DNA from 3 places in the Paeniglutamicibacter sp. ZC-3 genome. Region 1 is predicted to be linked to each of the others. Evidence: riboswitches for the same ligand, from Rfam matches in the RefSeq annotation. Region 1 holds a riboswitch; each other region holds the start of a gene.
What was found. Region 1 has a riboswitch for cyclic di-AMP ahead of OIU93_RS18330 (M23 family metallopeptidase). Riboswitches for the same ligand answer to the same signal wherever they lie in the genome.
Positions count from the first base shown of each region.

Region 2: another riboswitch for cyclic di-AMP. It lies ahead of OIU93_RS02805 (M23 family metallopeptidase); the one in region 1 lies ahead of OIU93_RS18330 (M23 family metallopeptidase).
Region 3: another riboswitch for cyclic di-AMP. It lies ahead of OIU93_RS16215 (M23 family metallopeptidase); the one in region 1 lies ahead of OIU93_RS18330 (M23 family metallopeptidase).

Region 1 covers NZ_JAOYTG010000024.1:52,178-62,718, reverse strand. The annotation lists gene OIU93_RS18340 (heavy-metal-associated domain-containing protein) at 602-922, opposite strand; gene OIU93_RS18335 (metal-sensitive transcriptional regulator) at 963-1,292, opposite strand; cyclic di-AMP (ydaO/yuaA leader) riboswitch at 2,744-2,924, shown strand; gene OIU93_RS18330 (M23 family metallopeptidase) at 3,105-3,935, shown strand; cyclic di-AMP (ydaO/yuaA leader) riboswitch at 4,038-4,216, shown strand; gene OIU93_RS18325 (C40 family peptidase) at 4,222-5,088, shown strand; gene OIU93_RS18320 (glycoside hydrolase family 16 protein) at 5,554-6,399, shown strand; gene ccsB (c-type cytochrome biogenesis protein CcsB) at 6,740-7,756, opposite strand; gene OIU93_RS18310 (cytochrome c biogenesis protein ResB) at 7,777-9,396, opposite strand; gene OIU93_RS18305 (cytochrome c biogenesis CcdA family protein) at 9,396-10,160, opposite strand; gene OIU93_RS18300 (TlpA disulfide reductase family protein) at 10,187-10,541, opposite strand, start outside.
Region 2 covers NZ_JAOYTG010000001.1:627,999-638,539, reverse strand. The annotation lists gene OIU93_RS02840 (ATP-binding protein) at 89-1,558, opposite strand; gene OIU93_RS02835 (response regulator transcription factor) at 1,611-2,321, opposite strand; gene OIU93_RS02830 (hypothetical protein) at 2,455-2,685, opposite strand; gene OIU93_RS02825 (cold-shock protein) at 2,938-3,321, shown strand; gene OIU93_RS02820 (DUF3027 domain-containing protein) at 3,326-3,841, shown strand; gene serC (phosphoserine transaminase) at 4,020-5,141, opposite strand; gene OIU93_RS02810 (metal-dependent transcriptional regulator) at 5,340-6,035, shown strand; cyclic di-AMP (ydaO/yuaA leader) riboswitch at 6,121-6,301, shown strand; gene OIU93_RS02805 (M23 family metallopeptidase) at 6,389-7,312, shown strand; cyclic di-AMP (ydaO/yuaA leader) riboswitch at 7,440-7,593, shown strand; gene OIU93_RS02800 (C40 family peptidase) at 7,599-8,432, shown strand; gene OIU93_RS02795 (HNH endonuclease) at 8,983-9,480, shown strand; gene OIU93_RS02790 (molybdenum cofactor guanylyltransferase) at 9,477-10,145, shown strand; gene OIU93_RS02785 (DUF6457 domain-containing protein) at 10,161-10,439, shown strand; gene OIU93_RS02780 (molybdopterin molybdotransferase MoeA) at 10,450-10,541, shown strand, end outside.
Region 3 covers NZ_JAOYTG010000018.1:44,662-55,202, forward strand. The annotation lists gene OIU93_RS16200 (DUF302 domain-containing protein) at 75-485, shown strand; gene OIU93_RS16205 (matrixin family metalloprotease) at 509-1,390, opposite strand; gene OIU93_RS16210 (ATP-dependent Clp protease ATP-binding subunit) at 1,593-4,151, opposite strand; cyclic di-AMP (ydaO/yuaA leader) riboswitch at 4,949-5,142, shown strand; gene OIU93_RS16215 (M23 family metallopeptidase) at 5,377-6,183, shown strand; gene OIU93_RS16220 (NAD(P)H-dependent oxidoreductase) at 6,438-6,992, shown strand; gene OIU93_RS16225 (acyl-CoA thioesterase) at 7,104-8,057, shown strand; gene OIU93_RS16230 (alkaline phosphatase D family protein) at 8,153-9,868, opposite strand; gene OIU93_RS16235 (SRPBCC family protein) at 10,018-10,467, shown strand.

The sequences.
Region 1 (10,541 bases):
GAAAAATTCCGTCATGACCGAAGGTCAGCACATGGCCGCCGCTTGCGAAGTGCCCAGCAGTGGCACATCTCGCTCGATGTCGCATCTGCCGCTATTGGAGCTTCCCCTCGGCTCATAGCACTGGATACAGAACTTCTGTATGTTCATCCAGATATGCCTACAGGTGGCATATGGGAACCAGATGAGGCTAAGCTGTTTACCCCCTTGTGATGCGGCTCTCGGACAACCACTGGAACGTTCTCAATTGGGACTCCGATACGATACCCACCCCAGGGCATCCCCCAATTTTTTCTGCGTAGCTAGAATTTCTGAGTGCATTGTGGCTCCAATTCAATTGTCCAGACGCTATCTGGACAATTGACGGCCCAAGGGCATGGACTCAACAATTGAAGAAATCTCAGCTATCAGCGGCTGCAGCCGGCGGACTTTCCATCTTGTTCTACCCTCACCGGTACCACCCCATCGCAACGGCCCTGCGCGGCGTCTTTTAAGGCCGTAGATTAGGCCCGGCACCTCCGCGTGTCGTTCACGCTGAAAGTCCAGGGGGAAATCCGGATGTCTGGTCCGCACCCTCTGCCCCTGGGGTGAGTGGGGAAGATGCTTAGACGCTTGCGGAGATGAGCGTGTAGCCGGCCTCCGTCACTGCGGCTTCGAGAACCGAGTTCTCGATGGCGGAGTTGGTGGTGATGACGGCGGTGGAGGTGCCTCCGGCAGCCAGAATGATCTCGACGTTGCTGACCCCCGGGACCTCGTTGAGTTCCTCGGTGACGGAGGAGACGCAGTGGCTGCAGGTCATGCCGTCGATTTTCAGGGTGATGTTGTTCTGGTTCATGGTTTCCTCTGAAGGTTTGGCGGTGATGGTGAGGCCTTCGTTTGAGTTGCTTCCGCAGCCGCCGCAACCGCAGCTTGATTCGTTGCTCATGGGTTCTCCTTGTGGGGGTGATGGAAACGCGTGTTGCGAATTAGCGCAGCAGGCGGTCAATGGCCGTGGTGACCTCGGAAACCTTCTCGTCCACGTAGGACCGGTCCCCGGTTTGGATGCTCTGTTCCGCGGCATTCACGACGCAATGGGAAACGTGTTCTTCCAGCAGGCCGAGGCTGACCTTGTGCAGGGCCGCGTTGATGGCTGAGATCTGCGCGAGGATGTCGATGCAGTATTTGTCCTCATTCACCATGCGGCCGACGCCGCGAACCTGGCCTTCGATGCGGCTGAGCCGCTTCGTCAGGGCGTCCTTGGTGGCCGTATATCCGTGCCCGACGTGATCGTCGAGGGGAAGCGCGATGTTTTCCATACCTCAAACGGTACCCCCAATGGGTATATTGTCAAGTACCCCCATGGGGTATGTGGGTCAAGGCCTGGGCTGATGCGGTTTCCTGCGGCATTAGAGGGGCGGCTTTGTGAAATCGGCCAATATCGAGGCTGGACCTGCGCGACGTCCGGTAGCGATGGGTTATGAGACATCGCTACCGTGCTCTTTGCCGACGCACCGTTGAGTTTGCGACGCAGTTGGATTTGTGAACACCGAGGTGGATGTTTTCCTATGATTATGCCGACACCCGCGATCTGGCGGATTCCATGGTGCCAGGACCAGTTCCAGACCCAATCCCGGACGACTGCGGAATCGCGCGGAGCTGGGTCAGAGCATCATCAGAATGAATCCCGCGACGGTGCACAGGATTCCCGTCCCCGTAAGTATCCATCCGATGAGCAGGGCGGGGTTCCCCGCCCGGGGCGTTCCCAGCCCCCTTCGGTCAGGATGGGGGCTGGTCGTAATGGATTTCACCTTGGGGGCCGGCAGGCAAACCCAGGGTCTCTGCGGGATCGTGCAGCAGGTGGGAAGTTGAATGTTTCATCGAAGAACACGGCGGCTTCTCCGGGAGAAGGGACTGGATATGAGTGAGCTTTTCAGTTCCTAGTCAGGTACCTATAACAGGCAAATGCCGTGGCTAGGTTCGCTGCTTCGAGGTTGCATCGCCGCGTCGGGCTCAACAGATAACCTCATCGCATCTAAGTGGGATAACGGGAATTTGGGCGCTTTTCGGTCTCAGTGGATGGCCCCTGTGGGCGGCAGTGCCGGGACAACGATGTTGTCAGGCTCTTGTCAGCGTTCAGATTCACCGTATTGCGGCGCGTCCCCGACGGTGCTGGAGAGCACCTCCATCGTTCGGTTCCCGAGACCGCCCATGGCCGGCAGGATGTGGTGGGGGATAAACGCATGTGGGACCCGATTAATATCGAGTCCCACAGCGTGCACCGGCCAGAGGATTTAGGTCTCACCGTTACAGCGACTGCAAGCTCCGTTCAAAAAACCTGCAGTCGCCTAGAAAGAGCTTATCAGAGCGTCGTTTCCAGTCGAAGCATCCGTGGTCGTCTGCGTAGATGAGGACTTCTTCCAGGGGCTGCCCTTGAAACGGATGAACCTCACAACCGCTATGCCGGCCTTTCCCTACTCTTCACCTATCACTTCGGCGATCCGTTGCTGCCACACATGTAGGACCAAGGCGGGATTGGACGTGTTCTGACACATGAACACGCGGAAAGGGGGAAGAACGGAACCAGCCGTAGGCGAGGTCGGCGGCCGTATTCGCGAATGAATCCCATGGCCTCACTTTCGCCCGAAGCCCGAGGCCACGCGTTTGCCCGTCGCATGGATTGATAACGGAATTGTAACTTTCTGTATATACCCCGGTAGAGTTAGACGTTGGGTTTCACTTACGCAAATCCGTCCCGATCCGATTCGCATAACCCTACCGGCGGATCGCGGAGCAAGAATTCCCGGTGGGGGCGGAGGACCCATTCAACCGTTCCTGGTCTTGGACCACGGATCTTGGGGTGAAGCTGAGTCCACTATATAGGCTCAGCCGAGTTGATCTCATGACTCGAATCCGACAGCTAACTTCGCAGGCGATACATGAGAGGTAGACATTTGACTCAGCAGCACACTCCCGGCCGCCGTAGTGCTTCCGGACCCGTTGATGCTACGCCTGCTGACGGTTCACTAGAGCAGATCGCGGACACCGCACCGATCGGTGAAAACACTTCCCGACGTTCCGGTCGACGCGCCCTGAGCGCGGTCCCGGACTCCGTTGAGGCCCCCGACAGCATGCAGTACCTTGGCCGCCGCTTTGCGGCGGGCCTGCGCTACGGCGCATCCCCGGATGCGGACGCAATTGCCGCCAGCGAAATTCCTACTCCCCTGGTTGCTCCCACGACTTCGGTTGCCGCGCCCACCGAAGTCGACGAGCTGGACAATGTCCTAAAGTTCGAGCCCCGGACGCAACGCCCCCGACTTGGGTATGCGCACATGATCGCAGCAGTCGCAGCCGTTTCCGGCCTGGCATTCGCCGCCATCACCCCGGGGCAGGATGTCGAGGAAGCTGCCTCGGAGACCCAGCGCGTCGCCCAGACTGCTGTAGCAGATGTCACGGCCCCGGCCGACGACGAGGTCAAGATCGAGCGCGCCTCGCTGACCAGCGAGTTCACCGAGGAAGACAAGCTGGCAACGGTCGTGACCGCTTCCGGCGGCGACGTCACCAAAGTCGAAAGCGGCGGGGTCCTGGCCCAACCGTTGGACACCGTGCGATTGACTTCGCGTTTCGGGTTCCGGAAGAATCCGACCGGCCCGGGTTTCATGAACCACAACGGGCTGGACTATGGGGCCGCGTGCGGGACCCCTGTGAAGGCCAGTGCCGCCGGCACCGTCGTGCAGTCCGAGTTTGCCGGCCACTCCGGCAACCGCGTGCAGATCGACCATGGCAACGGGCTGGAGACCAGCTACAACCACAATTCGGCCCTCAAGGTGTCCGTGGGACAAAAGGTCAAGCGCGGAGAAGTTGTCGCGCTTGTCGGCACCACGGGCAACTCGACCGGTTGCCACGTCCACCTCGAGGTCATCGTCAACGGCAAGTGGGTAAACCCCGAAAGCTGGTTATAACGGCAATTGTCACTGTTCCGTGACCAAAACGTGACTTGTGGATTAGCTTCATATATTCTAAGTAAGTGATCGGGGATCAACCCTGTTCACCGCCGCGGGAAGTGCCGAGCACTGCCAGCCCACGGTGTCCGTTCACTTACTCGTTTGGCAGTGGCGGGGGACCCACATTCGGTTTCCACACAGGAAGCCTTGGGGTTAAGTGGTTCGGCCTGGCGACCGGATTGCCGAGTGACTCCCACTCGAACCCGACAGCTCACCTCGCAGGCATCAGGAGAGGCATTACTACGTGACTACACGTCAAGCATTGGGCCGCCACCGCGCGACCCCGGTTCGGACCAACCCCCTCGAATCCATCTCAAAGGCCGTTGCCTCGAACGCTGGTTCGGTTGGCCGCCAGGCAGCAGTCGTTGCCGCCGCATCCGGCCTGGTCCTCACTTTGGGCGTTCCCGCCCAGGGTGATGTTTCCCGCGAAGCAAGCGCCGTTCCCGTTGAAGGGCTTAGCCCGGAGCGCGTAGCCGTCAAGGCCGTTTCGGTCTCGGCGTCCAAGGACCTGAACATCGAGCGCGCAGCGTTCACCTCCAAGCCGGCACCCGCCCCGGTCGTCGTCGCCGTGGCCGAGGAAGTTACCCCGCGCTCCAACGACACCGCTCCGGTGACCCGTGCCAGCACCAACTCGAAGTCCACCGCTCCGGCGACCCGTGCCAGCAGCGCCTCGGACGCCAGCGCTCCGATGACCCGCTCGAACCGAGATTCCGCCCCTAAGGCCGCCGAGGCCCCCAAGGTCAAGAGCGACTCGATGAACACCGCCAACCTCTCCGGCATCGCGGCAACCGCGGCCAAGTACGGAGGTGTTCCCTACGTCTGGGGCGGCAACACCCCCTCGGGCTGGGACTGCTCCGGCTTCGTCAAGTACGTCTACGCACAGCACGGCATCAACATCGCCCGCGGCACCTCGGCCATCCGCGCATCGGGCCAGTTCGTTCGCACCAGCTCCCCGAAGCCGGGCGACCTCGTCTTCCAGAACGGTGGCGGCCACGTCGGCATCTACCTCGGTGGCGGCAAGATGATCGGTGCGCAGAATCCGACGACGGACACCCTGCTCCACGATGTTACGCGTAACCCCCTCTACGGGTACTACACCCTCAAGGGCTAAGCACAGGCGTTCCGGGGCCCCCGATCGATCCGCAAGGATCGATCGGGGGCCCCGTTTCTTTTTACAAGGATTTTTCAAATGGCTGGTTCTTGGCATCACGCCAGCGATCAAAACGCCACTTTTGATAAATAGTCGCAGGACAGCCGACACGACGGTAAATTCCCCTCCGAAAACCCCCACCGAACCCTTATCGCGTCGAAAAGGGATATGTACCGTTTGTGGTGGAGGGATCTGTAGGAGTTCCCATGCCGGCCAGATGCCGATCGTCCATGAGGCCCCGCAAAGTCATGTCCGGGGTATCCCGAAGGCCGGAAGGCTCAGTGTTCTGATAGATGGAGACCCCGCCTGGTAACGGGCCTCTGCACGCGCGGTCCCGTCGGCAACAACCTGTGAGCTTGCAAGGAATGCACGGGCGGTAGCAACGCACACATTGCTGGGCGCGATCGCTGCGGCTAGCATCGGGAAATGCGCAGGAGGAACGAATTCCGTGTTGGGGCCATGGCCGGATGCATCGGGCTGGGGCTGCTGTTGGCAGGATGTTCTTCCCAGGATCCGATCCCTGAAACCCGCCCTGGCGCGGCTTCCAAGGATGGGATCCTGCTGGACGAGAGGTTCGACGGAAACACGCTGGATACCGCCCTCTGGAATACGTGCCATTGGTGGCAGGACGACGGATGCACGATTGCTACCAACGATGAACTTGAATGGTATCTTCCGCAACAGGTCAAGGTCTCCGAAGGGGCGCTTCACCTGACCGCTGCGCGCAGTGCGATATCCGCATCCGACGGCAAAAGCTATGCCTTCGCTTCGGGCATGGTGACCACCGGGCCGCCGGCCCACCAGATGGGGCCCAAGCTTGCATTCACGTATGGGGCGGTGGAAGTCCGGTTTCGCCTTCCTGCAGGCCGCGGCCTGTGGCCCGCCATCTGGCTGCTTCCCGCCAGCCAAGACTCCCGGCCCGAAATAGACATGTTGGAAGTCACCGGCGAGGATCCTGGTCGCCTGCGGATGCACCTGCATCCCAAGGACAGGTCGGCCCCATCCATCGGAAAGGATTACCTCCTGCCGGGAGGCGCTTCCCTGGCCGACGGCTGGCACACCATCGGCCTGGACTGGTCCCCGGGCAGGCTGGATTTCATCCTCGACGGAAAGCGGGTATGGCGACTGGACGGCAAGCAGGTGCCGGACGAGCCGATGTATCTGGTGATGAACCTCGCCGTCGGGGGCGAGTACCCGGGAGACCCGGACGAAAGCACCCAGTTCCCGGCGACCCTGAGCATTGACCATGTCCGGATTCGTCGCAATGGCTGACCTGGCATCGGTCTGATCGCCTCCTACTGGCGCGAATGCGCAATCCGTTGCGGCCCAGAACAGACGCTCTGTTTCCGGGGACCGGGCCAACCTCTTGCATGTCGGATTTTGGTGCACGGATGTCGCGGCGGGGGGTGGGGCGCCAAATGGAACGCACCCGCCCCCACCGCGACACCCACTCCCGGAACCCAAGATCGTCGCCTGGATCCTGCTGGCCTCCACTGTTGTCGCGAACATCATCGGCTACGTAAACGCCCAGGGAAACTCCACATCCGCGACCCCGAGTGTGTGCACGCCTTGGCAGGCGGTCAGGCCCGCCACGGTTCCCGCGGACGGTGGTCTAGACTCCGGCGTAGGAGTGCAGCCCGTTGAAGTAGAGGTTCACGACGGTGAAGTTGAAGACGAGGCAAAGGTAGCCGATGATGCTCAACCACGCCGAGCGTGCCCCGGTCCAGCCGCCCGTCGCCCGGGCGTGCAGGTAGCCTGCATAGACGACCCAGATCACGAAGGTCCAGACTTCCTTGGTGTCCCAGCCCCAGTAACGGCCCCAGGCTGCCTCGGCCCAAATGGCACCGGCTATCAAGGTGAAGGTCCACATCACGAAGGCAACTGCGTTGATGCGGTAGGCGAAGTTTTCCAACGACGCCGCGCCGGGGACCAGGCGCATAAACGGCATCTTGTCCTTCCTTCCGGCGGCAAGTGCATCGATCCGGGCATGTTGGACCAGTTGGAGCACGTTCATCGCAAAGGTGATGGTGAACAGGGCCGAGGCCAGCACCGCGATGGAGACGTGGATGATCAGCCAGTAGCTCTGCAGCGCGGGCACCAAGTGCGCCACGGGAGTCGGGAAACCCATGGTGGCGCCACACAGCATGACGGTGACCAGGCCGATGACGAAGGTGCCCATGAAGCGCAGGTCCTTCCTCAGCAGCACGAGCACGAAGACGAGGGCCACCAGGAAGGAGCCAGTGGAGAGGAACTCGTACATGTTCCCCCACGGCACCCGGTGCGCGGCAATGGAGCGGCCGGCCACCGCGAACCCCTGCATGAGCACGCCGAGCCAGGTCAGGGAGACGGCCACCTTCGCTGCCATGCGCCTTCCGGAGGCCATGGTGTAGTCCATGGAGTCATTGACCAGTTCGTTCTCCGATCCGACCGATGGAGGCGCCCCTGCTGAACCGGCAGCCACGAGGACCTTCTTTTCCGAGACGAGTGTTGCGGCGTCGATCTCCCGGATGAGCTTGCTGGACTTGGCAAGGTCCCACGCGAAGGCCACGAAGGCTGCCGCATAGACGATTGCTGCCAGCAGCATGAACAGGTCGCTGTACTGCCCCAAGGCCACGTTGATCGTGGGCATGTCGTTTTCCATTCGTTCTCCTAGACTCCGGCTCGCTCAACGGCGGGCCACTGCTGTTCAAGGAGCTCGCGCAGCTCCTTGGCTTCGGCTTCAAGTCCGTGGTCTTCACCACGGGCCAGCAATCCGTATTCGATGACCCGCTCTTCACGGCCCGAGCCGTCAACGGAGGTCTTGATTCTCACCCAGGCCCGGCGACGCGGGGTAAAGAGCGAGATGCCCAGACCCAGCAGCGAAAGGGCAGCAAAGACCGCGACGGGGCGCTTGCTCGGGTCGTAGGCGATGTCCACGCCGATGAAGCGCTTGAGCCCGTCAAAGGAAATGCTTCCCTTGCCGTCGGGCAATTCGTACGTCTGCCCGGCGCCCAGCACGATGCCGCCGGCCTCAAGCTCTCTGCTGTTGAGCTCCGTGAGCTCATCGGTTTCCAGCACGTAGACGTTTTGCGGCATGCCGTCATCCAGCCCCAGGTCCCCATAGTAGGAATTCAGCTGGAGCTGCGGGTTGATCGCATTCGGGTCCCCGGAAATGGAGAACCCTGTCTCGTCGGTCATGGCGGTGGGCAGCAGGAATCCCTGGAACCCCAACTGCTCGGGCTTGGCGTCCGGGACCTTAATGACCATGAGCGAGGTGTACATGCCATCCTGCGGCACCGAAACCACCGATCCGCTGAAGGCAATGTTTCCGTCGCCGTCTCGCACGGTGACCACCGGGGTGTACCCGTTGCCGACCAGGTACATGTCGGCGCCATCGATGCGCAGGGGGTGGTTGACCCGAATCGTTTCCTTTTCGGGTTCGGCATTCGGGTTGCGGCGGGTCTCTACCTCGGCGGTGAAGTCGATGGGCTGGCCGAAGTGCGTGGTGGATTCGCGGTCGAAGGTGACATTGAATTTCTCGAGCTTGACCGAATACGGGTCAAGGGAGTCTTCCTGGAACCAGGTCCCGGGAGTGAACGCGTCATAGGACACCAGGGAGTTCACGAAGGTGTCCCCCTCCACCAGGAGGCGCTGGCCGTTGTAGCCGAAGGCGCCGCCGATGCCGACCGAGGCCAGGAGTCCCACCAAGGAAATGTGGAACAGCAGATTGCCGATTTCTCGGGTGTACCCGCGTTCTGCACCCACCGACGGGCTGGAACCCTCGGGGCGGGCCTCGGAACGGTAACCACGCTTCTTCAGGAGCTTCGCGGCCCGCTCGACAATTTCCCCGTCGCTGAGACCAGACTCGGAGGCCGGCTGGATCTGGATGGTGCCGTTTTGCGGGAGGCGGTTCAACCGTGAGGGCGTGCGTGGCGGCGGGGTGCGCAGCGCCTGCGCGTGCTTCTTGACCCGCGGCAGGATGCAGCCGATCAGGGAGATGAACAGCAACAGGTAGATGGCCGAGAACCAGACGGAGGAGTAGACGTCGAAGAGCTGGAAACGATCGAGCCATTCGCCGGTGGTCGGCTTGTTGGTCAGGTAGGTGGTCACCTGCTCCGGGTTGACCGAGCGCTGGGGAAAGAGTGAACCGGGCACCGCTGCCACGGCCAGGAGCAGCAGCAGGAAGAGCGCGGTGCGCATGCTGGTGAGCTGGGTCCAGGTCCAGCGGAGCATGCCCCCGAAGCCCAGGGCCGGGACCGCAATGTCTTTTTTGGAATCTTTTTTTGCCATTAGATGGGCAACCTGACCTCATTGGTGAACCAATCCTGCAATTGCGTGACCCAAAAGCCCCACAGTCCGGTGGCCATCAGGATTCCCAGAAGAATCAACATGCCGCCGCCGAAGCGCATGATCGCCAGCTGGTGCCGACGGAAGAATTGCATGGCACCCATGCCACGGCGGATCGCCAGGGCGATGAAAAGGAACGGCAGTCCCAGGCCCATGCAGTAGAAAAAGGTCAGCAGGGCGCCCTTGGCAACGTTGGCGTCGGGGCCACTGCTCATGATCAGCACGGCGGCAAGCGTCGGCCCGATGCAGGGTGCCCAACCCAACCCGAAGGTCACCCCAAGCACCGGTGCACCCCACAACCCGGCGGGGGGTTTGCGGTGGATCTTGGCTTCGCGTTGCATGAAGGAGAATCCCCCCATGAACACCACGCCCATGAAAATCACCACCAGGCCCAGCACTTGGGTGACCCACGAGCCCTTGTAGATCATCCAGCCGGCGATCTGTGAAAAGACGACTCCGGCCAGCATGAAGACCGCGGTGAAGCCGAGGATGAACAGCCCGATGCCGGCGGCCATGCGGCCGCGTTTTTGGTCGGCAAGGTCGGCGCCGGAGAGGCCAGTGACGTATCCGAGGTAGCCGGGCACCAGGGGCAGCACGCATGGCGACAGGAAGGACACGAGTCCGGCCAGGATGGCCACGGGCACCGCGATAAGCAGCGATCCGTCCTGGACGATCTCGGCAAACGGGTTTCCTTGGGCCGGCAGCATGAGGGCTCCGGCCAGTACGGGGCTGATCACAACGACTCGGTGAGTGCCGTGTTGATTAGTGCCTTGAGCGTAGCTTTTTCAGCGACGCCCAGGATCCGAGCGGAGACCCGTCCCTGCTTGTCCAGCACCAAGGTGGTGGGCACGGCCTTGAGCGGGACGTACTTGGTCATGGCGAGCTGGATGGCGCCCTGGGTGTCCTGTATGGAGGGGTATTTGATGCCGAAGGTGCGCTCGAAGGCCTCGGCCGCCTCCTTTTCGTCGCGCACGTTGATGCCAATGAATCCGACCTGGCCTTCGAACTCCTTGCTGAGTTCAACCAGGTGCGGAGCCTCGATGCGGCACGGTGCGCATGCGGCGTACCAAAAGTTCAGGACCGTTGCC
Region 2 (10,541 bases), on a different contig from region 1:
ATGCACGCCTCCGAGTTCAGGCTAGGGCCCCTGTCCCGCCGCGACCCCGTGGTCGCGACGGGGTGTGGACAACTCCGCGGCCGATGGGTCAGTCGTCCTCATCCTCGGCCGGGTCGTCCTCGGGTTTGACGTAGGGCAGGTGGATCGACATGGTGGCCCCGCCGCCGGGGGTCTCGCTGAGTCGAATGGAGCCGTCATGCTGCGCGGCAATCGCCGCGACAATGGCCAACCCCAGCCCGGTGCCGCCGGTCTCGCGCTGGCGCGAGGAATCGGCGCGGTAGAACCGCTCAAACACCCGTCCCGCGTCCTCCTCGGAAATCCCCGGGCCGTGGTCGCGGATTTCCAGCACCGCATCGGACCTTCCGTCGATGACCGGCTTGACGCCCACGGCGATCTCGATGTCGCTGCCCTCGGGGGTGTAGCGCAGCGCGTTGGTCATCAGGTTCGCCACCACCTGCCGCAGCCGGGCCTCGTCCCCGGAAGTGGGTGCAGGTTGCGGGGCCCCGCCATCCAGGCCGATCAGGCGCACCTTGCGGTTCACGGCATTGACCCGGGTGTCCTCGGCGGCGTCACCGGCCAGCAGGAGCAAATCGATGGGCTTGCGGTCCAGCGGGCGCTGCTCGTCGAGCCGCGCCAGGGTCAGCAGGTCCTCGACGAGCTGGGCCATGCGCTTGGACTCGGCCTCGATGCGCCCCATGGCGGTGCGCAGCATTTCCGGGTCGTTGAGCCCGCCCTGCCGGTAGAACTCGGAGTAGCCCTGGATGGTCACCAACGGGGTGCGCAGTTCGTGGGAGGCGTCCTGGACGAATCTTCGCATTTTGCGTTCGGAAGCGGCACGCCCGCGGAAGGCGTGTTCGATGTGCGCCAGCATGGCGTTGAGCGAGCGCGATAGCCGTCCGACCTCGGTCTCCGGAGGGTAGTCCTCCACGCGGCGGGACAGGTCCCCGGCGGCAATGGCCGCCGCCGTGCGTTCAACGCGCAGCAACGGCAGCAGGGCCCGGGTGGTGATCCCGTAGGCGATCATCGACATCAGCAGCGTGGCCAGCATTCCGGTGGACATCACCAGCATCGTTGCCTTGGTGACGGTGTCCTGCACCGAGGTCATCGGCAGGGCATAGATGAGGTCGTAGTCGGTGCGCGGTAGGTCCACGATGCGCACCCGCCACCCGGCGGAGCCCAGGGTGCTGCCGGGCACCGAGAGCGAGGCTGCGGGGTCCTCCCGCAAGCGCTCGATGACCTGCGCATCGACAGCCGGGGCATCCAGCGGCTTGTTGTCCGGCGCGGCACGGCGCGGCATGGTGTAGAGGATTTCGGCCGATTCGTTGCGCAGATCCCCGTAGAAACGGGCGAGCCCGTTGGACTTGGGGTTGATATTGGCAATGCCCGCATAGTCATTGAGCATGGTGGCAGTGATCGTCGCGCTGTTGGACCTCAGGTCAGTGTCCAGCTGTGCGGTGAGCATCAGCCGCAGCGACTGGGCAGAGCCGACGGCCGTGACCACGATCCCCAGGATCATCAGGGAGCTCATGAGCGCCACGAGCTTGGTCCGCAACGACACCTGTCGCCAGAATCTGCGGGCACTTTCCACGTGTGGGAACCGGCCTTTCGTCTTAGCGGCGGTCGGCGGTGCGCATGAGGTACCCGACGCCGCGCTTGGTTTGGATCAGCGAGGGCCACTCGGCGCGGGAATCGATCTTGCGGCGCAGATAGGAAATGTAGGACTCCACGATGGAAGCGTCCCCGTTGAAGTCGTATTCCCATACGTGGTCAAGGATCTGTGCCTTGGACAGCACCCGGTTGGGATTCATCATCAGGTAGCGCAGCAACTTGAATTCGGTGGGCGAAAGCTCGATGACCTCGCCGGAGCGGCGGACCTCGTGCGCGTCGTCATCCAGCTCGAGGTCATCCACCCGGATGATCGCGCTGTCTTCCTCGGCCGGCTGGGTACGCCGGAGCACGGCACGGATGCGGGCGACCACCTCGTCGAGGCTGAAGGGCTTGGTGACGTAGTCGTCCCCGCCGACGGTCAACCCGGTGACCTTGTCCTCGGTGTCGTCGCGTGCGGTGAGGAAGAGGACCGGGAAGTGCTTGCCCGCGGCGCGCAGCCTGCGGGTGATGGTGAATCCGTCCATGTCCGGGAGCATCACGTCGAGCACCGCCAGATCGGGGGTGTCGGCCTCCACGGCTGCCAGGGCCTCGCGGCCGTTCGCCGCGGCAACCACCTCGAAGCCCGCGAAACGCAGGGAGGTGGAGAGCAATTCGCGGATGTTTGGTTCGTCGTCGACGACCAGGAGCTTCGCTTCGGGGGTTTTGGCATTCATGGGTACCAGTCTGCAACCGCTATCTGTAAGAACGCTGTGTGTTTGGTGTGCGGGCAAGGGTGCCGCGCCCCATGATCACCCCCAAGATGCCCGGAGCCGGCAGGGCACTTGGGTGGGTATCAGGGGACCTGGGCTAGTGGGAGCGGCGGCGCTCGCGGAAGTTCAGCACCAGGATCACGATGAGCAGGATGAACGCCAACGGCAATCCATAGAGCGCCACGGCCAGCAGCGCCGGGGCAGGGGAAAGCTGCATCGCGTATTGGATGAGGATCACGGCCAGCGCGGCGAGTGAGGCGATGGCAACGCCACCGGCAAGAAAGGTCAGGATGCGTAGGGATGTGGGGGTGGCGGCGGAGGTGTTCACCCCTTAAAACTACCGTGCACCGGCGAAACGGCCATCATGGAGGCCCTGGCCCGTGGGTGGGAAGGGGGCACGCCGCTGATGTCGTACCCTAGAAGATATAGACTTCCCCGGACGCATGAGCCCGCCCGCAAGCCCTCCATAGGGGGACGGGCTGCGTGGTTTCGCGCCGGGACATCGCCAGAAATGGGAACGCGGAACCTGAATGGCCCGCCGTCGTTGCCCCATTGAGACGCAAGAACGAGGTAGTTAGACGTGCCAACCGGCAAAGTGAAGTGGTACGAGCCCTCCAAGGGGTTCGGGTTCCTGGTGACCGACGAAGGCCAGGAAGTGTACTTGAATGCCTCGGCGCTGCCCGTGGGCACGACCGAGCTGCGACCGGGTACCCGCATGGAATTCGGTGTCGCCGAAGGCCGCAAGGGTGCCCAGGCCCTGAGCGTTCGCATCATTGACGACGCACCCTCGGTGGCCCGCGCCAAGCGCAAGCCTGCCGAGGACACCGCGGTGCTGATCGAAGACCTCATCAAGGTGCTCGACTCGGTCTCCAACGGACTGCGCAGGGGCCGTTACCCCGAAAAAGCCCAAGGCGCCAAGGTTGCAGCAGTGCTGCGCGCCGTAGCCGACGATTTGGATGCCTGAACCCATGTCCCGCAAAGTAATGCTCGATACGACACTGGCCAAGGCCGTGGACCAGGCGCGCAAGGCGCTGCTGGAAATCACCGACGAGGCAACGATCGGAGAATACCAGGAAGCCGTGAACGACGGCGAACGCCTGGTGACCCACCGCTTCGACGTGTTGCTCCCCGGCTACGAGGGCTGGAGCTGGTTTGCCACGCTGACCCGCATCCCGCGTGCCCAGGCCAAGGACCTCACGGTGTGCGAGGTCGGGATCCTTCCCGGCGAGGACGCACTGCTGGCCCCGGCCTGGGTGCCGTGGGCCGAGCGAGTTCGACCGGAGGAAATGGACGCCGAGCGCCAGGCCGCCGAAGACGCCGCCGCAGTTGCGGACGGTATCGCCGAAGCATCGGCTCCGGAGGGCTCGGACAATTCCGCCCCCTCAGGCACGGAGGAAGAATCCGCGGAAACCGAGACCGAATCCGCGGCCGCGACGGACGAAGTCGCCTCCGGTGAAGACGTCTGGGACGAAGACGTCAAATAGCTGAATAGGCAACCAGGGGACTTGTCCCCTGAAATGAACAAGGGAGCGGGTAGCGATCGTTGGATGGCTACCCGCTCCCTTGCCGTCGGGCGGCAGGTATCGGCTCAAATAGATCGGGCGGCGCCCACCCGCGGGATCAACCGTGGGTGGGCGCCGCCCGATTCGTAGGCTGAAGAAGCTAGCTGTTCTTCAGCACGTATTCGATGCACTTGAGCAGGGACGAAACGTCCTCGGGCTCAATGGCGACGAAGGTCGCCACTCGCAGCTGGTTGCGGCCGAGCTTGCGGTACGGCTCGACATCGACCACGCCGTTGGCGCGCAGGGTCTTGGCCACCGCAGCGGCATCGATCGAATCGTCGAAGTCGATCGTGGCAATGACGTTGGAGCGTTCCCCGGGGGCGGTGACGTACGGGGTCGCCACTTCGGAAGCCTCGGCCCAGTCGTAGATGCGGGAGGCCGAGTCCGCGGTGCGGGCTGCGGCGAACGCCAGGCCGCCGTTGGCGTTGAGCCACTGCACCTGGGCGTTGAGAGTGACCAGGGTGGACAGGGCCGGGGTGTTGTACGTCTGGTTCAGGCGCGAGTTGTCGATCGCCGTCTTCAGGCTCAGGAAGTCCGGGATCCAGCGGCCGGAGGCGGCAATTTCCTCGGCGCGGGCGATGGCCGCGGGGGAGAAGAGCGCAATCCACAAGCCGCCATCGGAGGCGAAGTTCTTCTGCGGGGCGAAGTAGTACACATCTGCCTGCGAGACGTCGACGTCCAGTCCGCCGGCTGCGGAGGTCGCGTCGATGAGGACAAGCGATCCCTCGTCGGCGCCTTCAACGCGGTGAACCGGTGCAGCGACGCCCGTGGAGGTCTCGTTTTGGGGCCAAGCGTATACATCCACGCCTGCCTCGGCCACGGGAACAGGCCGGGTGCCTGGTTCGGAGACGATGATGGAGGACGGCTCAAGGAAGGGCGCCTTGTTGGTTGCGGCGGCGAACTTCGAGCCGAACTCGCCAAAGGAGAGGTGCTGGGCCTTGTGGCGGACCAGGCCGAATGCGGCAATGTCCCAGAACGCGGTGGATCCGCCCACGCCCAGGACCACTTCGTAGTCGGCCGGGGCGTTGAAGAACGTCTTGAGGCCTTCCTGGATGTCGCGGACCAGGTTCTTCACCGGGGCCTGGCGGTGAGAGGTCCCCAGGAGTTGCGTGCCGGCATCGATGAGAGCCTGGATCTGTTCGGGGCGGACCTTGGAAGGTCCTGCGCCGAATCGTCCGTCCACGGGCAAAAGGTCTTGGGGGATGGTCACGCCGGTGCTCATGTTGCTCCTCATAAGGGGGGGTTATCCGCTGTGGGCACTTCCGATGCGGCAATCCGATGCGCATTGAGGGTGCCCAGTGGTTCAATAATCGCGCACTGGGCGGCCCATTGTGTAATAGCGAGTCGCCAATGTGAACGCGGGTAGAGTGGATCGCGTAGTGATCTCTTGTAACAATCAACCCCTGCGGGAGCTGCAAACGTGTCAGATTTGATCGATACCACCGAAATGTACTTGCGCACCATCCTGGAACTCCAGGAAGAGGGCATCATTGCCCTGCGCGCGCGCATTGCCGAGCGACTGGGGCACTCCGGGCCCACGGTTTCACAGACGGTGGCCCGCATGGAGCGCGACGGACTGGTCGTGGTGACCACCGACCGCCACCTCGAACTGACCTCACATGGCGCAGAAGTTGCAACGGGCGTGATGCGCAAGCACCGTCTGGCCGAACGCCTGCTCGCCGACGTCATTGGCTTGGAGTGGGAGTACGTCCATGAAGAGGCCTGCCGTTGGGAGCACGTGATGAGCGAGCGCGTGGAGCAGCGCCTGTTCAAGTTGCTCGGTTCGCCCGAGTCCTCTCCCTATGGAAATCCGATCCCCGGGCTCGAGACCCTGGGAGGGCCGGAACTGGGTGAAATCTCGATACGTGTCCAAAGTCTCGATTCGGCCCTGGTCGACGGGAATACGGGCCCGGTCCGCGTCGAGCGACTGGCCGAAACCATCCAGGTGGAACCCGAGCTGCTGGTGCAGCTCGATGAGGGTGGCATCCGCCCAGGCGCCCTAGTCACCCTCGAACGGGCCGGCGATTACGTCGTTGTTCGGGTGCAGGGGATCGAGGGCGCGCTGGAGCTTCCGACGGAAGTCAGCGCCCACGTGTTTGTCCGCCGCATGGATTGATAACGGAATTGTAACTTTGACATTAATCCCGGTAGTGTTTCACGTTGGGTTGCACCTAGGCAATCTAGTCCCGATCCGGTTCGCATAACCCTACCGGCGGATCGCGGAGCAAGAATTCCCGGTAGGGGCGGAGGACCCATTCAGCCGTTCCTGGTCTTGGACCATGGATCTTGGGGTGAAGCTGAGTCCACTATGTAGGCTCTGCCGAGTTGATCTCATGACTCGAATCCGACAGCTAACTTCGCAGGCGATACATGAGAGGTTGACATTTGACTCAGCAGCACACTCCCGGGCGCCGCCGTGCTTCCGGACCCGTTGATGCTTCGCCTGCTGAAGGTTCACTAGAGCAGATCGTGGACACCGCCCTGAGTGGTGAAAACACTTCCCGACGTTCCGGTCGACGCGCCCTGAGCGCGGTCCCTGATTCCGTCGAGACCCCTGACAACACGCAGTACACCGGCCGCCGCTTCGTAGCGGGCCTGCGCTATGGCGTATCCCCGGACGCGGACGCAATTGCCGCCACCGAAATTCCCGTCGCCCTGGCTGCGCCGGCAGCACCCGTTGCCGCCCCGGCCGAGGTCGACGAACTGGACAATGTCCTGAAGTTCGCCCCCCGGGCCCAGCGCCCCCGCCTTGGCTTCACGCACAAGCTGGCGGCAGTCGCCGCCGTTTCCGGTCTGGCGTTCGCCGCAGCCTCTCCCGCAAAGGAAGCCGAAACGGCAGCTGCGGGATCCGAGCGCGTCGCCCAGTCCGTCGTGGTCGACGTCATGGCCCCGGCCGACGACGAGGTCAAGATCGAGCGAGCCTCGCTGACCAGCGAATTCACCGAGGAAGACAAGCTGGCAACGGTCTTGACCGCAGCCGGCGGAGACGTCACCAAGCTGGCCGCCGAAGGAGTCCTGGCCCAGCCGGTGGACAGCATCCGGTTGACCTCGCGCTTCGGCCACCGCAAGAATCCGACCGGTCCGGGGTACATGAACCACAACGGCTTGGACTACGCAGTTCCCATGGGCACGCCGATCAAGGCAAGCGCCGCCGGCACCGTCGTGCAGGCCGCCTGGGCCGGCCACTCGGGCTTCCGTGTGGAGATCGACCACGGCAACGGACTGCACACCAGCTACAACCACAATTCGTCGCTGAAGGTTTCGGTGGGCCAGAAGGTCAAGCGCGGCGAAGTCGTCTCCTTGAGCGGCAGCACGGGCAACTCAACCGGCCCCCACCTGCACCTGGAAGTCATCGTCAACGGCAAGTGGGTAAACCCCGAGGCCTGGTTATAACGGCAATTGTCACCGTTCCGTGATCAGAACGTGACTTTTGGATTCGCTTCATATATTCTAAATACGTGACCAGGGATCATCCCTGTTCACCGCCGCGGGAAGTGCCGAGCACTGCCAGCCCACGGTGTCCGTTCAATTACTCGTTTGGCAGTGGCGGGGGACCCACATTCGGTTTCCACACAGGAAGCCTTGGGGTTAAGTGGTTCGGCCTGGCGGCCGGATTGCCGAGTGACTCCCACTCGAACCCGACAGCTCACCTCGCAGGCATCAGGAGAGGCATTACTACGTGACTACACGTCAAGCATTGGGCCGCCACCGCGCGACCCCGGTTCGGACCAACCCACTCGAATCCATCTCGAAGGCAGTTGCCTCGAACGCTGGTTCGGTTGGACGCCAGGCAGCAGTGATTGCAGCCGCATCAGGCCTCGTGCTCACTTTGGGCGTTCCGGCCCAGGGTGATGTTTCCCGCGAAGCAAGCGCAGTTCCCGTTGAAGGCCTCTCAGCAGAGCGTGTAGCCGTCAAGGCCGTTTCGGTCGCGGCTTCCAAGGCCAAGGACCTGAACATCGAACGCGCAGCGTTCACCTCCAAGCCGGCGCCCGCGCCGGTTGTCGTCGCCGTTTCCAACGAGGTTTCCGAGCGCTCCAACGACACCGCCCCGGTGACCCGTTCCAGCAGCAACTCGGACGCCATGGCGCCGGTGACCCGCTCGAACCGCGACTCCACCCCTAAGGCCTCCGAGGCCCCCAAGGTGAAGAGCGACTCGATGAACACCGCCAACCTGTCCGGCATCGCGGCAACCGCGGCCAAGTACGTCGGCGTTCCGTATGTATGGGGCGGCAACACCCCCTCGGGCTGGGACTGCTCGGGCTTCGTCAAGTACGTCTACGCAAAGCACGGCATCAACATCGCCCGCGGCACCTCGGCTATCCGCGCTTCGGGCCAGTTCGTGCGCACCAGCTCCCCGAAGCCGGGTGACCTCGTCTTCCAGAACGGTGGCGGACACGTCGGCATCTACCTCGGCGGCGGCAAGATGATCGGTGCCCAGAACCCGACCGTCGACACCATGCTTCACGACGTTTCCCGCAACCCGCTCTACGGTTACTACACCCTCAAGGGCTAAGCGCCAAGCGTTCCAAGGCCTCCGGTCGATCCATGTGGATCGACCGGAGGCCTTGCTGGTTAATGCGGATTTTTGCATGGAAGCCTACCCGGGCTTGGTAAGCCGGACATTGGCGTGGGTATGCCGATTTCAAGCACCGACGAGGCAGTGAGCTGGAGTGAAGGCTCCCGAACTGACGGCGCGGTGGACGCAGTCGCCCTGGGTGCGGACGGGAAGCAAATCCATGTCTCCAGTTCGGCCGGCATCGAGCGTTCGGGCTACGCAGCAGGCATTTGTACCCTCGCCTTGTTCCAGGCCGGTAACGGTGGTGCGCCCGGGGGACGGGAACACCGTGCGGAGCCCTGTCCGCCAGGTGTTCGAGGGGTGTACTGCAGGGAAAATTATGGTGGCAATTTCAACTGGTTTTCCACAAATACACGCAAAACCGCTGTTTCTTGTCTTAGGCTAGGTCACAGGAGCCAAAGCCGAGTGCCGTGTGCGCCACCGTGAGGGACTTCCGTCGTGGACGGGTCCCTCGCGTTGCGCCGGGTCAGGATCTAAGGATGCGCGTATGCGAACCCTAGTACTGAATGCAGGATTTGAACCGCTGGCGGTCATCACCTTCCGCCGGGCACTTCTCCTTGTCCTCACCGGGAAGGCCACCGTCCTTGCCGATGACGACCGTGACCCGATCGTCGGGGTCAACCAGGTGATGCCCCGGCCGACGGTGATCCTGCTGAATCGGTACATCCGACTTCCCTACCGCAACACCGTCAATGTCTCGCGCCGCGGCGTGCTGCGCCGCGACGGGCACCGCTGCGGATACTGCGGACGCAGCGCCAACACGATCGACCACATCGTGCCGCGCAGCCGCGGCGGGGAGGATTCGTGGGAGAATCTAGTAGCGGCATGCCAAGGCTGCAACAGCGCCAAGGGGGACCGGACGCTAGCACAGCTTGGCTGGAAGCTGCGGTTCGCCCCGAGCCGACCGCGTGGCGCCCAGTGGTTCATTACCGAGCTTGAGCGCCCCGCAGAGGCCTGGAGTCCCTTCTTACGGAGTGCAGCATGAAATTCGATGCGATTATTGTGGCCGGTGGCCGTGGATCCCGCCTGGGCGGCGTCAGCAAGCCCCTACTGGAACACGGAGGGGAAACGCTGCTGGAGCATTCCCTGAACGCCGTCCGGGACGCGCAGGCCATCGCCGTGGTCGGCACCCATGCCCTGGCCGAAGCCGTCACCCGGTACATGGATACCGCGCCGGATTTCCAGCGCGTGGTCATCACCCGCGAATACCCCAGCTTTTCCGGTCCAGCGGCAGCGGTCGCCGCCGGACGGGCGGCCCTGGACGACGGCCCCGACGACGAGAGCGCCCAACGCCAGAACCAGGCCTCAGAACTGACCGTGGTGCTGGCTTCGGACTTCCTGGATCCGGGTCCTGTCGTGGACGCCCTGCTGGCGGCCACAGGGAAGCCCTCCAAAGGGGTCGAGGCATGGGTTCCCCAGGATGCCTCGGGCGTGCTGCAGACACTCTCCTGCGCCATCCTCACTTCCTCCTTGCGACAGGCCATCGACCAGGCCACCGAACCCCGCGGAAGTCTCGAAAATGCGTCAATGATGCGTCTGCTTGCTACAGTGCAGATGGAACGCCTGAAGCTCCCGGATGCGGACTTCAGCGACATCGATACGCCCGGGGATGCCGGGCGCCACGGGATAGCGGTGGCCAACGGCCATTGACAAGGAGAACGCACCATGCCTGCAGCCGAGCTCGAGGATTGGGTCAAGGAACTGCTGGCGGCCTTTGACCTCGCCGACACCAGGATCGACATCGACCAGGTTCTTTCGCTTGCAGGGGTGGCCGCCCACACCATTGTCCGTCCGGCGGCACCGCTGACCACCTACGTGGCAGGCTACGCGGCCGGCCTGGCCGTCGGCAGCTCCCGGTCGGGCGAACTGGACGCCATGGACGCGGCCGACGGATTGGCCCGCGAGGTCCTTGCAGCACGCACCGACTCCCCTGACAACGCCTAGCACGGGCGCCATGGAAGACCACCAGTGGGAGGCCGCGCGCGCCGATGCCCATGCGCTGGGCTCCAGGATTGCCGGCATTCGCGAAACCGTTCCCCTTCACCT
Region 3 (10,541 bases), on a different contig from region 1:
TCGCGGCTAGGCTGGGCCGCAAACACCGGCAACCCGACGCGCACGGCGCTGGGGAGAGCGAGAGGACCACTGACATGGGCTACACGCACAGCATCACCGTTTCGCTGGACTGGGAGGAAGCAGTGGCCCGCACCAAGGATGCACTGGGGCGCCAGGGCTTTGGGGTGCTGACCGAAATCGATGTGCGCGCCGTCCTGACGGCAAAGATCAGCGCCGAATCGGCCGACCGGATCGGCGACTACCTGATACTTGGGGCCTGCAATCCGCATCTGGCCAATCGGGGATTGCTCACCGAGCCCGAACTTGGGGCCTTGTTGCCGTGCAACGTGGTGGTCCGCAGGGCACTGGACGCGACCGAAACCACGATAGAGACCATTGACGCGCAGGTCCTGTCCCGCATTAGTGGGAACCCTGCCATTCGCGAGGTAGCCGCCGATGCCGATACCCGCCTGAAGGCGGCGCTGGACCAGTTGCGCGGCACCTGAACGATCCAACTCCTGGTGTCGATTTAGAGTTGCGGAACGCAGGCGCAGGCGCCCAGTAGGGCAAGGCCCTCCCGGTCTCCTTCTGCCAGTGTTGTCCGGTCATTCCGGCCGCCGTACATCAGCTGGTCCGGTTCATTGACATGGTCGAGTCCCAGGACGTGCCCGAGTTCGTGGATGACGACCGCACGGACCAGTTCGGCACCTCCCGGATATCCCAGGATTGGGACCAGCCCCGGGGCATCCAGCATCACTTGTCCGGCCACGTAGACGAAGGGGTGCCCGGGCGTGTGGGCGTATTCGCTTCCGCCCAGGCCGCCCACATCCCCCGTCAATCCGGGTGTTTCCTCAGGGTCGGACCAGGTGAGCAGAACTGGCGCCCAGCGCTCCCCGTAGCGCCCGGGCTGGTACCTGTCCCGTTCCCTGCTTGGCCCCTCCGCCGTGGGGCCGTCATAAACGAAGCGCAGGCCGCTGGCTGCCGAAACCTCGGCGACCGCCTCGTGGATCAGGACCTCGCCGCCGACCGGGGAGTTCTCCGGACGAATCACGTAATGGACGGGGCGGCACGGATCGTAGGCGACGAAGTCCTGCCGGGGGTCCGGGGATTCCTGCAGCCGGAACGCGCCGGAACCGGTACCGGCCGGCGGCTTGCCCAGTGGTTCGGCGGCTGCCTCGACGCCCGGTGGCGGCACCTTTGACCAGGGAAGCAGGGGAACGAGCGCCGGCATGATGTGGCGGTCCAGGATCGCGGGGCTGTAGTAGAGCCCAACCAGCAGCGTGATGACCAGTCCGAGGTTCCATGTGCGGCGAACAGGTCTGGACCTGCGGCGTCTGGCGGGTCGTTTTCGCCCGGTGGCGCGGTTGCGGGGTTGTAGCGCTGCCGCCCGGCGCGCTTCCTGGTCAAGCACCCATGGTGGAACCCTCCCGCTCCGCGGGCGCTGATCCTGGTTTGCAGGCCAGGGATTGCGGTTCCATTTTTTCTCGCGTGGCATATAACCCCCAAGGTTTGTGCCTGTGCGGGGCTCCCCAGCCCCACACAACCCAGCATAGGCCGAAGACGCGACAAAGGGGGCGGGAAATTCTTCCCGCCCCCTTTGGCTTCCTTCCCGGCTACGCCGCGAGTGCAGCTTCCCGGCCGGCCGAAACGTGCAGGCCCGATTCGTCGGCTGTCACCGTCACGGTGCCTCCCGCGGCCAACTCATCGGAGACCAACAGGTCCGCGACCTTGTCGTCGAGCTCGCGCTGGATGACCCGGCGCAGTGGGCGGGCGCCGAACTCCGGCTCGTGGCCTTCGGCGGCGATCCAGGCGACAGCCGCCTCGTCCACCTCGAGGCCGATGCCGTTGGCGGCAAGCCGGGCCTCGGTGCGGCGCAACTGCAGCCGCACGATCCCGCGCAACTGCTCCGCCTCCAGCTTGCGGAACAGCACCGTCTCGTCGATCCTGTTCAGGAACTCCGGACGCATGGTCTCACGCAGCCGGCCCATGACCTTGGCGCGCAGCTCGCGCTCGGAGCCGGTGCCGGAATCGCTACCGAAGCCCAGCGGGGCGCCTCGGCTCGCCAGGAACTCGGATCCCAGGTTGGAGGTCATGATAATGACGGTGTTGCGGAAGTCGACGGTGCGGCCCTGCCCGTCGGTGAGCCGGCCGTCGTCGAGCACCTGCAGCAGCAGGTTGAACACGTCGGGGTGCGCCTTCTCCACCTCGTCCAGCAACACGACCGAGTAGGGGCGACGCCGGACGCGTTCGGTCAGTTGCCCCGCCTCGTCGTAGCCGACGTATCCCGGAGGGGCGCCGACCAGCCGCGAGACCGTGTGGCGCTCGCCGAACTCGCTCATGTCGAAGCGCACCATGGCGGACTCGTCGCCGAAGAGCGAGGCCGCCAGCGCCTTGGCCAGCTCGGTCTTGCCCACGCCCGTGGGGCCCAGGAAGAGGAAGCTGCCGACCGGGCGGTTTTCGTCGCCCATCCCGGTGCGGGAGCGGCGAACCGCCTTGGCAACGGCAGCCACAGCATCGTCCTGCCCGACGACCCTGTCGTGGAGCTCGTCCTCCAGACGGGCCAGGCGTTCCTTGTCGTCCTCCGTCAGCCGCGCGGCGGGGATGCCGGTGGCGCGGGCGATGACCTCGGCGATCTGGGCTTCGTCGACCACCGCGTCGGCGGTGCCGGTGCCGGACTCCTCGGTCTCGGCCAGCCGGGCAGAGATTTCCTCGGCCTCGTCGCGCAAACGCGAAGCGTCCTCGTAGCGTTCCTCTGCCACCGCGCGGTCCTTGGCGGCTGCGAGTTCGGCTATCCGCGACTTCAGCGCCACGGTGTCGATGCCCGGTCCGCGCTTGAGGCCCAGCCGGGCACCCGCGGTATCGATCAGGTCGATGGCCTTGTCCGGCAGGAACCTGTCGGTCACGTAGCGGGCCGACATTTCCACCGCGGCGCGGATCGCCTCGTCGGTGTAGGTGACCCGGTGGTGCTGCGCGTACCTTTCCTTCAATCCGTGCAGGATCGTTACGGCGTCCTCAATGGAGGGCTCGCCGATGGTCACAGGCTGGAAGCGGCGTTCCAAGGCGGGATCCTTCTCGACCTTGCGGTATTCGGCCAGCGTGGTGGCGCCGATGAGGTGAAGTTCGCCGCGGGCCAGCCGTGGCTTGAGGATGTTGCCGGCATCCATGGAGCCCTCGCCGCCTGAGCCGGCGCCCACCACGGTGTGCAGCTCGTCGATGAAGACGATCACTTCCCCGTCCTGCGCGGCGATCTCGTCCATGGTCTGGGTCAGGCGCTCCTCGAAGTCGCCGCGGTAGCGGGTGCCGGCGACCATGGCCGGCAAGTCGAGCGCGATGATGCGCTTGCCTGCCAGCTGATCCGGCACCTCGCCGGCGACGATGGCGCGGGCGAGGCCCTCGACAACGGCGGTTTTCCCGACGCCGGCCTCGCCGATCAGCACCGGGTTGTTCTTCGTGCGCCGGGCCAGGATCTCGATGGTCTGCTCGATCTCCTGCGTGCGGCCGATCACCGGGTCCAGCCCGTCCTCGGCGGCCCGGGCGGTCAGGTCCATGCCGAATTTCTCCAGCAGTGGCGTCTCACCCTTGGCGGGCTGGTTGGCCTCGGCGGATTTCCGCTGGGTCGGAGATGAACCGGAGCGTTGTTGTTCGGCACCCTCGGCGGCGGCCTGCAGGGTCTGCGGAGTGACTCCGGCGGCGCCGAGCACCTGCCCGGCCGGGGATTCGGTGTTGAGCACGAACGCCAGGAACAGGTGTTCGGGATCGATGTAGGTTGAGCCGAAGGCGCGGGCGACCTGGTAGGCGTCGAGCAGGGCGCGCTGGGCCGATGGGGTCAGCGCGGGAGCGGATTCGGAGTGTCGCGGCCCGGATTCGGGCAAGCGCTGTTCGGCGTCGCGGGCAATCGCTCCGGCGTCGGCCCCGGAGCGGCGCAGGGCCTCGTCGACGGGCTCGATCTCGAGCATCACGCGCAGCAAGTGCAGCGCGTCGATGTCGGTGTGGCCGTGTTCAACGGCGAATTGCGCGGCACGGGTCAGTACCTCGTGCGTGTGGCGGCTGAGCAGTCGGGTGATGTCGACGGGGCGCCCGAAGCGGCTGGTGCGCTGGCCTTGCAGGTAGCGCGCCAGGAAATCCTCGAAAGAGCCGTTGCCGGCGCCGGATGGGCCAAAGAATGCTGGCATGTTTCCTCCTATTGGATACTTGAGTGCTCTTGGCTCAAGTTAACGCGGATGCCAACAGGATATTCCCGGGCATGATTCCGGCGGGGCAATGTTCGCCGACGGCGAGATGCCGGGGGCGACGGCCTGGAGATGCTTTCAGCACGGCAGCACGGAATATGCCTGCTTCAGGGTGTCACCAGCCGCTTGCCCTTCAGGCAAGCGGCTGGTGGGGGACGGTGGTCCTTCTTGCCCGAGGCGTGGAGGTGCCAGTGTTCCCTTTTCCGCACGCCGAGACGCAGGCAGGTGATAGTCCTGTCCATCAACAAGGACTTCGCCGCGGCCACAATGTTCCCGTTAAGGAAGAAGGTCCAACCCAGGATGGATTTGCGGGTCTTCACCTACTGAACCTGCCGCATTATCCGCAACTGGTTGAAGGCGTGGTGATCCGCAATGGAGGGAATCAGCCCGACGACCGGCTTGGACTGCACCATCCGCGCCGCCGCAGAGCCCGGGCCCACCGTCTACTTGATCACATTTAAGCTACCGTCCCGGGGGAGCTCCTGACTATTGCCATCCAGATGGAATCCGGGCTGCTGGCGCAGCCCTACTATGACGCCATCCGACCGGGCTCCTAGTCACCATGGAAAGGGCCGGAAGTCCGCACTTGTGCGGGTATACGGGATCGAGGTAGCGAGAGCCATCGACCGGTGTCGGCATCCACGTATTTGTCCGCCGCATGGATTGATAACGGAATTGTAACTTTTGTATTTACCCTCGTAGGGTTTTACATCGGGTCGCATCTAGGCAACCCAGTCCCGATCCGGTTCGCCCAACCCTACCGGCGGATCGCGGAGTAAAAATTCCCGGTAGGGGCGGAGGACCCAATCAACCGATCCTGGTCTTGCACCATGGATCTCGGGGTGAAGTTGAGTCCACCTTGGTGGGCTCGGCCGAGTTAATCTCATGACTCGAATCCGACAGCTAACTTCGCAGGCGATACATGAGAGGTAATCATTTGACCCAGCACCATAATTCCGCGCGCCGCCGCGCGTCCGGCCCCGTTGATGCCAAGCCCGCCAACGCTTCCATGGAGCAAATCGCGAACGGCGAAAACACTTCCCGGCGGTCGGGCCGCCGCGCACTCGGCGCGGTCCCGGATTCCGCGCAATCCCCGAATGACACGGAGTATGCCGGCCGCCGATTCGTGGCAAGCCTCCGCTATGGAGCGGCCCCGGACGCTTCATCCATGGCCGCCGCCGAAGTCCCTTCCGCATCTGGTGCACAGTCGGTGCCCCTGCCGATGCCTGCGGAAGCCGGCAAACTGGACAGCGTTCGGAAGTTCGCCCCCCGGAACCGGCGCCCCCGCCTCGGGTTGGCGCACAAGCTCGCAGCAGTCGCCGCCGTGTCCGCCCTGGCATTCGCTGCCGCCCCCGCGCAGGAGGCCGAGGAGGTTGCCCCAGAGCCCCAGCGCGTCGCCCAGACCGCCGTCGCGGATGTCAAAGCCCCGGCCAGCGACAAGCTCACGGTCGATCGCGCCTCGGTGACCAGCAAGTTCATCAAGGTGGAAAAGAAGGAAAAGAAGCCGGCCCCTGTCACGACCGTTGCCGCCGCAAAGGTCGCCAAGGACGCCAAGCCGGCGCCCGCCGCCACCGCTGACACCGGAAAAGTCACCAAGCTCGCCCAGCCGGTGGACAGCATCCGGTTGACGTCGCGCTTTGGTTTCCGCAAGAACCCGACCGGTCCGGGGTACATGAACCACAACGGCCTGGACTACGCAGTTCCCATGGGTACGCCGATCAAGGCAAGCGCCGCCGGCACCGTCGTGCAGGCCGAATGGGCCGGCCACTCCGGCAACCGCGTCAAAATCGACCACGGCAACGGGCTGGAAACCAGCTACAACCACAACTCGGCCCTCAAGGTGTCCGTGGGACAAAAGGTCGGGCGCGGCGAGGTCGTCGCCCTGGCTGGCAGCACGGGCAACTCAACAGGCCCCCACCTGCACCTCGAGGTCATCGTCAACGGCAAGTGGGTCAATCCCGAGGGCTGGCTATAACGGCCAGGACTCGCCGATTTTTGGCGGACTTCATTTCGTATACCTCGAGAAGGCGTCCTGCAAAGCTGAAACGATCCAGATCACCACGGCAATGACCGCAAGAACGCCCACGATTCTCCCTACGCGGCCGCTTCCGAGCATCCAAGAATGTGTTGCTCGTCACGGCCGTGTGGGGAATCGAGATGCCCATTGCGTGGTTGACATTGATTGACGCATCAAGCAGCACCCCCCGAAAAAACAGGAGACTTCCTCTTATGGCAACCACCGTCCTGACCCTCGTCGGTTCCCTCCGCAACGGTTCCACCAACCAGCAGCTGGCCGAGGCCACCGTCGCGAACGCCCCTGAGGGCGTTGAGGTAAACCTTTACGCCGGCATCGAGGACATTCCGTTCTACAACGAGGACATCGACGTCGAGGGACAGGTTCCGGCTGCTGCCGTCGCGCTGCGCGAAGCCGCCGGTGCGGCCGACGCCCTGCTGCTGGTTTCCCCCGAGTACAACGGCACCATGCCTGCAGTGCTGAAGAACGCCATCGACTGGCTTTCCCGCCCGATGGGCGCCGGTGCCGTCTTCGGCAAGCCCGCCGCCGTCATCGGCACCGCCTACGGCCAGTTCGGTGGCGTGTGGGCCCAGGACGAGGCCCGCAAGGCCGTCGGCATCGCCGGCGCCACCGTGCTGGAAGACGTCAAGCTCTCCATCCCGGGTTCGCTGGTCCGCTTCGCCGAGACCCACCCGATGGACGACGCAGAGGTTGTCGGCCAGGTTTCGGCAGTGCTCGAGGGCATCCGCGCCGCCGCCGAAAGCAACTAGTCCAGAAATGGCATTGACCCTTCGGGGTCGAAGAGTGCACCTGTGGCCGGTACCTGTTTCGGGTGCCGGCCACAAGCGTCTGCTGCGGCGGCACATGGCTAGTATTGGCACATGAACGACGTGATGACGCTGCGCTTCCTGGCCGCACCGACCGATGTTTCCGAAGACGGGCTCACGGTCCAGGCCGGGCGCGTGCTCGAGTGGATCGACAAGGCCGGCTACGCCTGCGCCGTCGGCTACTCCGGGGGGTACTGCGTCACCGCCTACGTCGGGAACGTCCACTTCACCCGGCCCATCGAAAACGGCGACCTGATCGAGGTCACCGCCCGGATCGTGCACACCGGGCGCAGCAGCATGCAGGTGGTGGTCACCGTCGACGCCGCCGACGTGCGCGAACGCGTCTTCAAGCCCGCCATGGACTGCATCCTGGTCTTCGTGGCAATGGACGAGCAACGCCGCGCCAAGGTGGTCCCGCCCTGGAAGCCGGCCGATGCCGCAGCGGCCCAACTGGCACATGGGGCGGCCGACCGCGTGGCCGCGCGCGCCGAGATCCGCCAGGCCATGCTGGCGCAGGAGTACACGGAGGCCGGCACCGCGCCTCGCGAGAAGTTCAGGTTCCTGGCCTCCCCGACGGACGTGAACTGGGGAGGGAACGCACACGGCGGGATCGTGATGCGCTGGATCGACGAGGTCGCCCGGGCCTGCGCCATGGGGTGGTGCGGGGATGATGCGGTGGCCGTCTATTCCGGGGGCATCCACTTCACCAATCCCATCCACATCGGCGACGTCGTCGAGCTCGAGGCGCGGCTGATCCACACCGGACCGCATTCCATGCACATCGCCGTGCACGTGCGCGCCCGGGACCCCCGCGAAACTCAGTGGCGCGACACCACCCAGTGCATGACCATCTTCGTCGCCCGTGACGAGTCCGGCCGCGCTTCCGCGGTGCGGCAGCTGGTGCCCGTCAGCGAGGAGGACCGGCGGCTGGACGCACACGCCGTGGACCTGGTCCGGCGGCGGGCGGAACTGAGCCCCCTGCGATTCGCCACGGAGCGGGTGTACTGAGCCGGCGGCAAATACCGTACGGGGCAGGTGCGGCCGGGCATCGGACGGTGCCCGCGGTTGCCGGCAGGGCGGTGCCCTGGAGATCCCCGCCCCGTTTACGATTCCGGCGAATGCGTGTGGTCGCCGCGCGCCCGAAGCGAGGCAACCTCCACGGTGTCCAACCTCGGATGCATATGGTCCCCATCCCGGACCACCCCGGTGACCCAGCTGATTTCCAGTCCGTCGCCGGTGGCCTCAATGATGGCCAGGCAATTGTCGAACCACGGCCCCTTGATGCCGCTCCAGGCAAACGGGGGGTTGGGCACGTGCGCCTGGCTCGCCATCCAGGCCCCGAAGGGGACCGCGGGACCCAGCGCCAAGGCTGCGGCAAAGTACCGCAGGAACCGGGGCAGCGGGTTGCGGATCGGGGAACACACGGCCTGCAGGATTCTGCTGCCGCCCTGTCGTTCGACTTCGGAAACGTAGGAAAAGTGCACATCCCCGGAGAGGAACGTGACGGTCTGCGGGACCGGTCCGCGCTTGCCGTCGGCGACCTCCGTGGCAAACCGGGCGACCTCCTGGAAGCTGCTTTGGAAGGCCGCCCAATGTTCAAGGTCGAAGGTCCTGCGCAACCGCTCACCCAGCCAGCCCCGGAGGCTTCTGCGGCTCCCGCTGGAGATGGCCTCATCCCAGGATTCCACGTGGTGCAGGCCCATGGGCAGCAGGAAGGGCAACGAGGTGCCGATCAGCAGGTGGCGGAAGCCGCCGCGCATCCGCCCATCAAGCCAAGCAAGTTCAGTCGGGTCGAGCAGGGCACGCCGCCCGGGGTCCAAGGTGCGTGCTGCCCGGGAGTCAACCACGATCAGGCGCACCGCATCCCAGTCCCGGCAGTAGCTCCAACTGTGGCTTTCGGGTTCCGCGTCGACGCGCTCGGCGAATTCGTCCAGCTCGGCGGTCAGGTCCAGCTCGCCGGTTCCCGTGTGGGCAGCGATGCGCCGCCACAGCGGATCGGCAGCCCGCTGATCGGGGGAGAGGTTTCCGAGGTGCTGATAGATCCAGTACGAACCGATCCCGGAAACCATGCGTTCGTGCCACCAGCCGGTCTTCTGCATCTCACGTTTCCACTCCAGGGATGAGTTCCAGTCGTCGCGGATATCGTGGTCGTCGAACATCATGGCGCTGGGCAGCGTGGAGAGAAGCCAGCGGTTGGCCGGGTCCGACCAGGCCAGGCTATAGAGGTGGGCGTATTCCTCATAGTCCTTCAGCTCTTCCCCGGGGGCTTCCTTGATGTTGCGGCGTCTGCGGATGAACTCCTGCATTTCCAGGCTCGTGGAGTCCGCGTAGACCTGGTCGCCAAGGAACAATGCCAGGTCGGGCCAGCGGCCGTGCTCGAGCCCGGCCATGGAGAGGGCGTAGGCGCGCATTGCGTCGACCCCGTGCGTACGATTGCCCGCTTCGTCATGCGGGACACTGGTGCGACAGGATCCAAAGGCCAGCCGGGGTTCCTTGGCCGGATCCAGGGTGGCGATCATGGAGTCGGGGAACCCGTCCTCGATGGGCCAGACACGTTTTCCGTTCAGGTGCACGGTGTAGGGACGGACGGTTCCCGCCTTTAGCCCGGATACCTCGACCAGCGCGTAGTGGTGGCCGTGGGCACCGAACGTCGCTGCCTGCCAGGAGTCCGCGCCGCAGCGGACCTCGACGGTGCAGGCCATGGCGGTTTCGACCCAGATGCTGGCGGAGGTGTTGTCCACGTGGCGGAGCATGGGGCCGAGCAAAAGGCCCTGGGCGGTCTCCGGGCCGAGGCCGGCCGGTGTGGTTCCAGTGCTCATCGGAATTCTCCCTGGTGGTGCCGGTCAACCCAGAATGGCACACCGGAAACCTCCGGCATAGACCGGAATTCCACCAAAACCCGGACCCCGCCCTCTCGTCCTGGCCCGATGTGCCGCTGCGCGGTGCGGGCAGTGCATAGGATGGGCTGATGAGTCACTCCCGCTACCTGCAGACCCGCCGGCGCTTCATCCCCGCTGCTGCCCCGCACGAGGTCTTCGAGCTGCTCACGAATCCCGAAATGCACCCTGTCATCGACGGCTCCGGAACGGTGCGGGCCTCCAGCGGCCGGTCACAGCGACTGACCCTGGGCAGCGAATTCGGCATGCAGATGCGTCTGGGCGTTCCCTATCGCATCAGCAACACAGTGGTCGAATTCGAGCAGGACCGGACGATCGCATGGAGGCATTTCAGCGGACACCGCTGGCGCTATGAACTCGAACCCCAAGGGTCCGGGACACTGGTCAGCGAAACCTGGGACGCCAGCCGGCTGCGGCACCAGTGGATGCTTCGGCTCCTGGGCTTCACCCGGAGAACCGGGCCGAACATGGAACGGACGCTCGAGCGGCTCGCCGCGCAATTCCCCGGCCGCGCCGAGTAGGGCACTGCGGAAGGGCAAAACACCGAGCGCCACCGTGCGCCACCGCGCATCACGCACCTCCCGGCGCCGGGCAC